Regions from separate parts of the Chitinophaga sp. 22620 genome, predicted to be linked through region 1. Evidence: riboswitches for the same ligand, from Rfam matches in the RefSeq annotation. Region 1 holds a riboswitch; the other holds the start of a gene.

Region 1 (4,901 bases):
ACCGCCTACATAATATATTCATTCAGCAGGCAATAAGAATTTATCCTGGTAAACATGTAAAGGAAAAAGCGCGGGCAGATTTTGCCCCGTTTTTTCCTTTTTTCTTATTGTATCTTTGCCCTTCGTTTTTAGAATCATTATGAAAGCATTTAACTTATTTATCAAATACCGCCTGCCCCTGGGCATTGTGCTCCTGATAGGCGGCATTGCCCTGGGCCTGACCTTCGGCTGGTGGGAAGCCGCCATTGTGCTCGTATTGGCCGTGATCTGTATCGTGACGCACTTCCTGTTCGGCCCCATGCGCCTTATCCAGGAAGCAGTGGAAGCCGGCGATGTGGAAACAGCCAACCGCCTGCTGAACCAGATCAAGTTCCCCAAGCTGCTTATTAAGCCCATCCGCAGCGGCTACTACATGATGCAGAGCAACATGGCCATGTACAGCCAGGACCTGGATAAAGCCGAAGCAGCCGTGAAGGCCAGCATCAAATCCGGCAGCCCCATGAAGGAATACGAAGGCATGCAGTACTTCCAGCTGGGCACTATCGCTTACCAGAAAAACGATATGAAAACGGCGGACGCCAACCTGAAAAAATCCATCAGGCTGGGCCTGCCCGATAAAGAAAATACCGCAGCAGCGCTGCTTACCCTCTGCTCCATCGCCATGAGCCGCAGGGATTTTAAAACCGCGAAAGACTATTTCCGCCGTGCAAAAGCGCAGAAGCCCACTACCGACCAGATCGTGAGCCAGATCAAGGAAATGGACAAATATATCAGCCGTATGCCGGGTTGATCATCCGTAAAATTATATAAAAAAGGGGCTGACCGAAATGAACGGTCAGCCCCTTTTTTCATTCAGATAGATATCCTTATACTATTTCAACGCTCTTCTCCGCCAAGTATTCTTCGACTGCCGTTCGGCCACGTCTCCCGGATAAAATATCATCAGAACAACCGATCCCTCAGATCTGCGCCAATGCCTGCGCCAGGTCTGCTTTCAGGAATGCGGGCTCTTCCAGCCCGATGTAGATCCTGACCATCCGGTGCTTCGGCTCACCGGCATTGAAGCCGCCTTCAGGCAGGGCAGCGCAGGCCGGGAAAATGAGGGATTCATGCCCGCCCCAGCTTACCGCCATCAGGAAGTGCTGCAACGCATTGCAGAACCTTTCCACCTGCGCCGCGCTGCCGGCTTTCAGCTGTATGGTGAAGAGGCCCGCAGCCCCTTTCATTTGCTGCTGTGCCAGTTCGTATTGCGGGAAATCAGGATCGAGGGGATAAAATACTTTCTCTACCTGCGGTTGCTTTTTGAGCCACTGGCAAATATCCTGCGCGCTTTCGCGGCTGCGCTTCAGCCTTATTTCCATCGTGCGCAGGCCGCGAAGGAGCAGCCATGCGGAGAAAGGCGCTATCACGCTGCCCACGCTCAGGAATTCGGACACGAATATCTTCCGCAGCAGTTCCCTGCTGCCGGTCAGCACGCCCGCCACCGTATCGCTGTGGCCGCTGATGAACTTAGTGCCCGATTGCAGGCAAAGGTCGATGCCGAGCCCGGCGGGCTGCTGGTAAAGGGGCGTACTGTAGCTGTTATCGAGGATGGTGATGATGCCTTTGGTTTTCGCCAGTTTGGTGATGGCCGCAATATCCTGCAATTCGAAGGTGAAGGAATTGGGCGATTCCAGGTAAATGAGGCGGGTATTGGGTTGGATGGCTTTTTCAAAATTATCTGTGCATGCTCCATCTACAAAAGTGGTTTGCACACCGAAGCGTGGAAGGATATTTTCCATGATCTGGCGGGCCCAGTTGTACGGGTCTTTCACGCAAACCACGTGATCGCCCTGCTGCACCTGCGAAAGCACGGCTACAAAAATAGCCGCCGCCCCGCTGCCGAACACGAGCGCGTCTTCCGCGCCATCCAGCGCCGCCAGCTTTTTCCGGAGGATGTCTACCGTTGGATTATTGCCCCTGCTGTAAAGAAAACCTTTATACTCATCCTGCAACAGCGCCCGCATATCCGCTACGGTATCGAATGCAAAATTGCTCGTTTGCATAATGGGCGGGGCGATGGCGTTGAAATAGAGCTCCCGGTCTTCCCCTAACTGATTGATAATATAAGATAGATCCATAGTTCAGATTATTGCTCTCCAGGGTTCAGGTTTTTTTCCGCACCACATACCGCATAAAAATGTAGATCGGCAGGCCTGCCACAAACCACACCATGCCGCCCAGCGCCTGGCCCAGGTCGTTTATAAAAATATTGACCGTTACGAAAAGATATACCGTAATAAAAAACGCGGGAAGAAAGGGATAGAGCTTCATTTTGTAGATGCCCTGCCCGTCCAGGTGCGCCGTCTTTTTCCTTAACACAAAGATAGTGGCCGCCGCCGAGGCCAGCCCGATAGAATCGAACAGCATGACGTAACGGATGATCGTATCGAAATTGCTGAGGAAATACAGCAAACCGATCACCAATGCGGCGAATACGGTCAATGCCACTTCCTGCACCTGCGTTTTGCTGTTCACCCGCTTGAAGATGCCCGGCAACACGCCGTCTTCCGCCATGGCGTAATACATCCTCGGGTTCGACATCAGGTTCACGTTCGCGTATCCCAGCACGGACATGAACAGCAGCACGCTCGTGACCTTGAATCCATATTCCCCGAAGAACGCACCCGCCATCCGCGCCGCCAGCGCATCGGTGGTTTTCAGCTGCTCGAAGCCGATCACTTTCACATAAGCGTAATTCACCGTGATGTAAAGCAGCAGGATGATCCCGATGCCCAGCATGATGGCTTTCGGCATGTTCTTCGATGGTTCCCTTACATCGCTGCCGAAATTGATGGTTTGCTGGTAACCGCCGTAGGTAAAAAAAACCGGCACCAGCGCGGCGCCGAAGATGTATGCCCAGCCATGCGGCGTAGACACGGACGCCGCCGTTTGCGGCGGCGCCACGTTGTTGCTGAAAGCGGCAAGGCACAGCAGCAATACCAGCGTGATCTTAAACACTGTCAGCACATTCTGCCAGCTGGCGCTCATCCGGATGCCCGACAGGTTGATCAGGTACAGCACCAGCACGGCCCCGATCGCGATGGCCTTGCGGCCGCCTTCGTGCTGGATGGTTTCGGGAAGCAGCACGGGGCCGATATATTCAGCGCCCACGATACAAACGGCCGCGATAGATGCGGCGTTCGATATCAGGAGCGTCCAGTTGATCATAAAGGAATAAGCGGGATGGAAACCGTAAGACAGCACTTTATAGAACCCGCCCGCCACGGGAAAGCGGCTGCCGATCTCCGCATAAGTGAGCGCCCCGCAAAGGGTTACCAGTCCTCCCAGCACCCATACCATAAAGAACAACAAAGGAGTGCCGGTTTCCCGTGCTACGCTCACAGGCGTCCTGAAAATCCCCATCCCTATGACCAGCCCCACTACGATCATAGTGAGGTCGAACGGGCCAAGCTTTGGTTTAATGCTCATAACTACAAGATAACCGATTAACCGATTATTTACATAAAATATCCGTAGGTTTGCCCCCGGTAAACGGTTGCCCCTGATCTTGATCGGGCATTAATAGGGAATCCGGTGTAAATCCGGAGCTATCCCCGTAGCTGTAAACCCGCCGCCTGCATCCCATGCAGCGCGATGTTTTCCGGAAATCCTCCAACCACTGTTCCGACAAAGGAGCGGGAAGGTACCTCCGGGAAGCGGGTGAGCCAGAAGACCTGCCGCATACCTTCCATTCCCTGCTTCGGGTGAAAGCAGAGAGCATGTTGCACTTATTCAATTTATAGACGTACATGAAAAAGAAAAGCTCAGTGCTTACTTTCGGCTTGCTGGCTATATGCTATGCAGCTTCCGCGCAAGATTCCGCGCAGGTTTCCCAGCTCAACACTTTTGTGGTGACTGCCACCAAATTCGCTAAAAAACAAAGCGAAACCGGTAAAGTGCTCACCGTGATCACCAGCCAGCAGCTTTCCCGGAGCGCAGGCCGCACGGTAGCCGACGTATTGAACGAACAGGCCGGCATCGTGATCAACGGTGTGGGCTCCAACCCCGGCAAGAACAGGGAGTTGTATTTCCGCGGCGCCACCAGCCAATACACCCCCATCCTCATGGACGGTATTCCCGTGGCGGACGCCACCGGCCTTACCGGCAGCGCCATCGACCTCCGTCTGCTGCCTGTGGACCAGGTAGAGCGCATCGAGATACTGCGCGGCACGCAAAGCACCCTGTATGGGGCGGATGCGATCGCCGGCGTGGTGAACATCATCACCAAAAAAGGCGGGGGCAAACCCGTGAGCGCTTACGGCGACCTCGTATGGGGAAGCAACCGCAGCCTGAAAGGCTCCCTGGGCCTGCGCGGGCAGCAGGATAACGTGGATTACAACGTGAGCTTCACCCATTATGTAACAGACGGTATCTCCGAAGCCGCGCCTTTCGATACCATCAAAGAACCCACCTTCGACCGCGACGGCATCCGGCAGAACGCCTTTATGGCCAGCGTAGGCATACAGGCTACAGAGCAGCTGAAACTGCGCCCATTCCTCTTTTACAGCGACTACAAAAGCCGCTACGACGGCGGCCCTTTCCAGGACGCGCAGGTGAACAACAACCAGTCTGACCTCATCCATACCGGCATCCGCGGTGATTATGACCTCAACGGGAAAGGACAGGTACACGCCAACTTCGCCTACCAGAAAGTAACCCGCCGCGACGAAAGCGCCTGGGGCGTAACCAACCTCGACGGCCGTTCGTACTTCGGCGAGCTGTACGCCAACTATGACATCAACCACTGGCTGCAAGCCCTTGCCGGCGTGGAGTACCGCAAAGCAGAAATGATCGATACCGTGAACTTCCGCAACCCGTACGGCATCCGCGACCAGTACAACACCAGCCCTTACGCCGCG
Region 2 (4,901 bases), 1.1 Mb from region 1:
CATCTTCTCACCACCTTACGGCTGTTATATAAAACAAAAGATCCCCTGATAGAGCTGCGGGAGCAGCTGGACTATGCCCGGGTGCTGTACAACAAGGGGCTGTACAACCAGAGCCTCAAGATACTGGCTAAGGCCAAAACCAGCGCGCGGGAGCAGGAGGAAGTGATGCTGTATTTCGAGATCGTGGAATTTGAAAAGCTCATCGAAAGCAGGCACATTACCCGCAGCCTGGACAACCGGGCGGAAGAGCTGAGCGACGAAAGCCGGATCATCAACGAGCAACTGAACAATGTAAGCAAGCTGAGCACCCTGGCGCTAAGGATGTACGGCATGTACCTCAAGCTGGGGCATGCGCGCGATGAGAAGGATTCGCTGATGCTGAAGTCCTTCTTCGAGGCCAACCTGCCGGCCGTGCAGCAGGGCAGCATGAGCTTTTATGAACGCATTTACCTTTACCAGGCTTACTGCTGGTACTACTATATCCTGCAGGATTTCGTGATGTATTACCGGTATACCCAGAAGTGGGTGGACCTGTTCACCGAATATCCCGGCCTGCGCGATACCGATGTGGACCTGTACATCAAAGCGATGCACAACCTGCTCACGGCGCATTTCCACACGATGAACCACGATAAATTCACCGAGGTGCTGTCGGAAATGGAACAGTTCATTACCGATAAAGAAGAGAGCATGAATGAGAACACACGTACGTCCGCGTTCGTGTACCTCTATACCGGGAAGATCAACCGGCACTTCCTGGACGGCACTTTTTCCGAGGGGCTGAAGCTGGTGGGCGAAGTGGAGTGCAAGATATCAGAGCACCAGCTCACGGTGGACCAGCACCGCGTGCTGGTATTTTATTACAAGATCGCCTGCCTTTATTTCGGAAGCGGCGACAATAACAATGCGATCGTTTACCTGAACAAGATCATCCAGCTGCGGATAGGCAACCTGCGGGCGGACATACAATGTTTCGCGCGCATCCTTCACCTGATCGCGCATTACGAGCTGGAGAACTACAGCCTGGTGGAATACCTGATCAAATCCGTGTATCACTTCATTGCGAAGAACAAAGACCTGAGCCTGGTGATGGAAGAGATCCTGAAATTCCTGCGCAAGAATATGTACGCCAACCCCAAGGCTTTACGCACGGCGTTCAAAGATCTGAAAGGCAGGCTGGAAGTGATCGCGAAAAATCCTTACGAGCGCAGGAGCTACCTGTACCTGGACATTGTGAGCTGGCTGGAAAGCAAGATAGACGGGGTACCTGTGCAGGATGTGATCAGGAAGAAGTTTATCAACAAGGTGCCGCGCATTTAGTTAATGCCCATTAACAAAAAGACAACGCAGGCTTAATACCAGGACGCCGGGAGATGCACATTCCCGGCGTTTTTTCGTGGAGCGCGGCATTTTTCAAACGCTTGTATTTCAGGGCAATTTTCGCCACACATTTAGTGTGTTCTAATATGTGCCAGATTTCCAATACATTCTGTTTTTCTATCATACCAATTACCTGCTTTTAGATGTGAATAACTTGAATTGTACGCCCCTTCTGCGATCCCAAAAAGTCCACATTCTTTATCCACATATGGGGGAAACTTATCACTTTGACGGGGTAGTTAGATCATTACATTTGCAACAGTTCTTGACTTCGTTGTGCTGGCTTCAAACGTTTCTTAAACGTGGAGAATTAATAGGGAATCGTGTGGAATTCACGAGCAGACGCGCTACTGTGATCCCCTATATGCCGGATGCTTTTAGATACGCCACTGTTCCGGAAGGGACGGGAAGGCGCGCCCGGCAAGGGAAAGCCAGGAGACCTGCCAGAACAACGTAATTGTCAAAACCTTCGCGAAATAAGGTTATGGCGAGCCCGACCCCAGGATGTACCTCCTCTTAGGATAACGCGCTCCCGTCTCCCCACTCCGCGAATCGCAATGAACTTAACTATGGATAGTTAACCGTATAAAAAATTACTAATGAGTAACGAGAATGAGATCTTATTGAAAGACAACAAGGACAGGTTCGTGCTGCTGCCGATCAATTACCCCGCTATCTGGGAACAATACAAACGCCATGAAGCCAGCTTCTGGACCGCTGAAGAGATCGACCTCAGCGGTGACCTGGCGGACTGGGCGAAGCTGAACGATGGCGAGCGCCACTTCATTTCGCATGTACTGGCCTTTTTTGCGGCGTCTGACGGGATTGTGAACGAGAATCTGGCGGTGAACTTCATGAGCGAAGTACAGATACCCGAAGCGCGTTGTTTCTACGGCTTCCAGATCATGATGGAAAACATCCACTCCGAAACTTATGCTTTGCTGATCGATACGTATGTGAAAGACCCGGTGGAGAAAGACCGCCTTTTCCACGCCATCGACACCGTTCCCGCGGTGAGAAAAAAAGCAGAATGGGCCCTTCGCTGGATCGAAGGCGGCACCTTCGCACAGCGTCTCGTGGCGTTTGCGGCAGTGGAAGGCATCTTCTTCAGTGGCAGCTTCTGCTCCATTTTCTGGCTGAAAAAACGCGGCCTCATGCCCGGCCTCACCTTCTCCAACGAGCTTATCAGCCGCGACGAAGGGCTGCACTGCGAGTTTGCCTGCCTGCTGTACAGCATGCTGAACGGCAAGCTCAGCGAAAAAGAAGTGCATGAGATCATCGGCGACGCCGTGTCCATCGAAAAAGAATTCATCACAGACGCATTGCCCGCCGCCCTCATCGGCATGAATGCGGACCTGATGAAACAATACATCGAGTTTGTGGCAGACCGCTGGCTGCAGGCGCTGGGTTGCAGCAAAATGTTCAACAGCACCAACCCCTTCGATTTCATGGAAATGATCTCGCTGCAGGGCAAAACCAACTTCTTCGAAAAACGCGTGGGCGATTACCAGAAATCCGGCGTAATGGGAAATAAAGAGACGCAGACTTTCAGCCTGGACGAAGACTTTTAGACTCAACAACAATACACCTAACAATATATTTACTCACCCAGTTAAATTCATCACACTATGTTCGTTATAAAAAGAGACGGAAGGAAGGAATCTGTCAAATTTGACAAGATTACGGCAAGAGTAGAAAAGCTGTGTTACGGATTGGCGCCGGAATATGTAGATTCGATAGACGTAGCGAAGAAAGTGATCCAGGGCCTGTACGACGGCGTTACCACCACCGAGCTGGACAACCTGGCTGCGGAAACCGCCGCTTCCCTCACCACCAAGCACCCGGACTATGCGCAGCTCGCTTCCCGCATCGCGGTGAGCAACCTGCATAAAAATACCGTGAAGTCGTTTTCCCAGACGATGAAGAAACTTTACGAATACATCGACCCGAAGACCGGCAAACCCGCCGGCCTGCTGAGCGATGAAGTATGGGACGTGATCCGCAAGAATGCAGACATCCTGGATTCCACTATCATTTACGACCGCGACTTCGCTTTCGATTATTTCGGTTTCAAAACGCTGGAACGCTCTTACCTGCTGAAGATCGACGGCAAGATCGCCGAACGCCCCCAGCACATGTTCATGCGCGTAGCCGTTGGTATCCACAAAGAGGATATCGACTCCGCCATCAAAACATACAACCTGATGAGCGAGCGCTGGTTCACCCACGCCACGCCCACCCTCTTCAACGCCGGTACGCCCAAACCCCAGATGAGCAGCTGCTTTTTGCTGACCATGCAGGGAGACAGCATCGACGGTATCTACGACACCCTGAAACAGACCGCCAAGATCTCCCAGAGCGCAGGCGGCATCGGTCTCAGCATTCATAACATCCGCGCTACCGGTTCATACATCAGCGGCACCAACGGCACTTCCAACGGCATCATCCCCATGCTGCGCGTGTTCAACGACACCGCGCGTTATGTGGACCAGGGCGGCGGCAAACGCAAAGGCGCGTTCGCCATTTACCTGGAGCCCTGGCACGCCGACGTGTTCGAGTTCCTGGACCTGCGCAAGAACCACGGTAAAGAAGAAATGCGCGCCCGCGACCTCTTCTACGCCCTCTGGATGCCCGACCTGTTCATGAAACGCGTGGAAAGCAATGGCGAATGGAGCCTGTTCTGCCCCCACGAAGCACCCGGGCTGGCAGATTGCTGGGGTGAAGAATTCGAAAAACTGTACGAAAAATATGAAGCCGAAGGCCGCCAGCGCAAAACCGTAAAAGCGCAGGACCTCTGGTTCGCCATCCTGGACGCACAGATCGAGACCGGTACCCCCTACCTGCTGTATAAAGATTCCGCCAACCGCAAATCCAACCAGCAGAACCTGGGCACCATCAAAAGTTCCAACCTCTGCACAGAGATCATCGAATATACGTCTCCCGAAGAAGTGGCCGTATGTAACCTCGCATCGCTGGCGCTACCGCGCTTCGTGATAGACGGCAAATTCGACCACCAGAAGCTCTTCGAAGTAACTTACCAGGCTACACTGAACCTGAACAAGATCATCGACGAAAACTATTACCCGGTTGAAGAAGCCCGCCGCTCCAACCTGCGCCACCGCCCCATCGGCCTCGGCGTACAGGGCCTGGCAGACGCATTCTTCCTGCTGCGTTACCCCTTCGAAAGCGAGCAGGCGCAGCAACTGAATAAAGACATCTTCGAAACCATCTATTTCGCCTCTCTCACCGCCTCCAACGACCTGGCGAAGAAAAACGGCGCATATGAGACCTACGAAGGCTCTCCTGCCAGCAAAGGCATCCTGCAATACGATATGTGGGGCGTTACGCCCTCCGACCGCTGGAACTGGGCAGCCCTCAAAGCTGAGATCAAAACACACGGCATCCGCAACTCCCTGCTGCTGGCGCCGATGCCCACCGCATCCACCTCGCAGATACTTGGCAACAACGAGTGCTTTGAGCCGTACACTTCCAACATCTACACCCGCCGCGTACTGAGCGGA

What was found. Region 1 has a riboswitch for cobalamin ahead of ACTJIK_RS04750 (TonB-dependent receptor plug domain-containing protein). Riboswitches for the same ligand answer to the same signal wherever they lie in the genome.
Region 2: linked by a shared signal. The riboswitch ahead of ACTJIK_RS09210 (ribonucleoside-diphosphate reductase small subunit) and the one ahead of ACTJIK_RS04750 (TonB-dependent receptor plug domain-containing protein) in region 1 are both predicted to bind cobalamin.

The regions. Positions count from the first base shown of each region.
Region 1 covers NZ_JBQEMV010000001.1:1,111,450-1,116,350, reverse strand. The annotation lists gene ACTJIK_RS04770 (hypothetical protein) at 1-36, shown strand, start outside; gene ACTJIK_RS04765 (tetratricopeptide repeat protein) at 140-790, shown strand; gene ACTJIK_RS04760 (trans-sulfuration enzyme family protein) at 960-2,120, opposite strand; gene ACTJIK_RS04755 (APC family permease) at 2,146-3,471, opposite strand; cobalamin riboswitch at 3,519-3,738, shown strand; gene ACTJIK_RS04750 (TonB-dependent receptor plug domain-containing protein) at 3,792-4,901, shown strand, end outside.
Region 2 covers NZ_JBQEMV010000001.1:2,239,993-2,244,893, reverse strand. The annotation lists gene ACTJIK_RS09215 (hypothetical protein) at 1-1,320, shown strand, start outside; cobalamin riboswitch at 1,644-1,842, shown strand; gene ACTJIK_RS09210 (ribonucleoside-diphosphate reductase small subunit) at 1,980-2,951, shown strand; gene ACTJIK_RS09205 (ribonucleoside-diphosphate reductase subunit alpha) at 3,009-4,901, shown strand, end outside.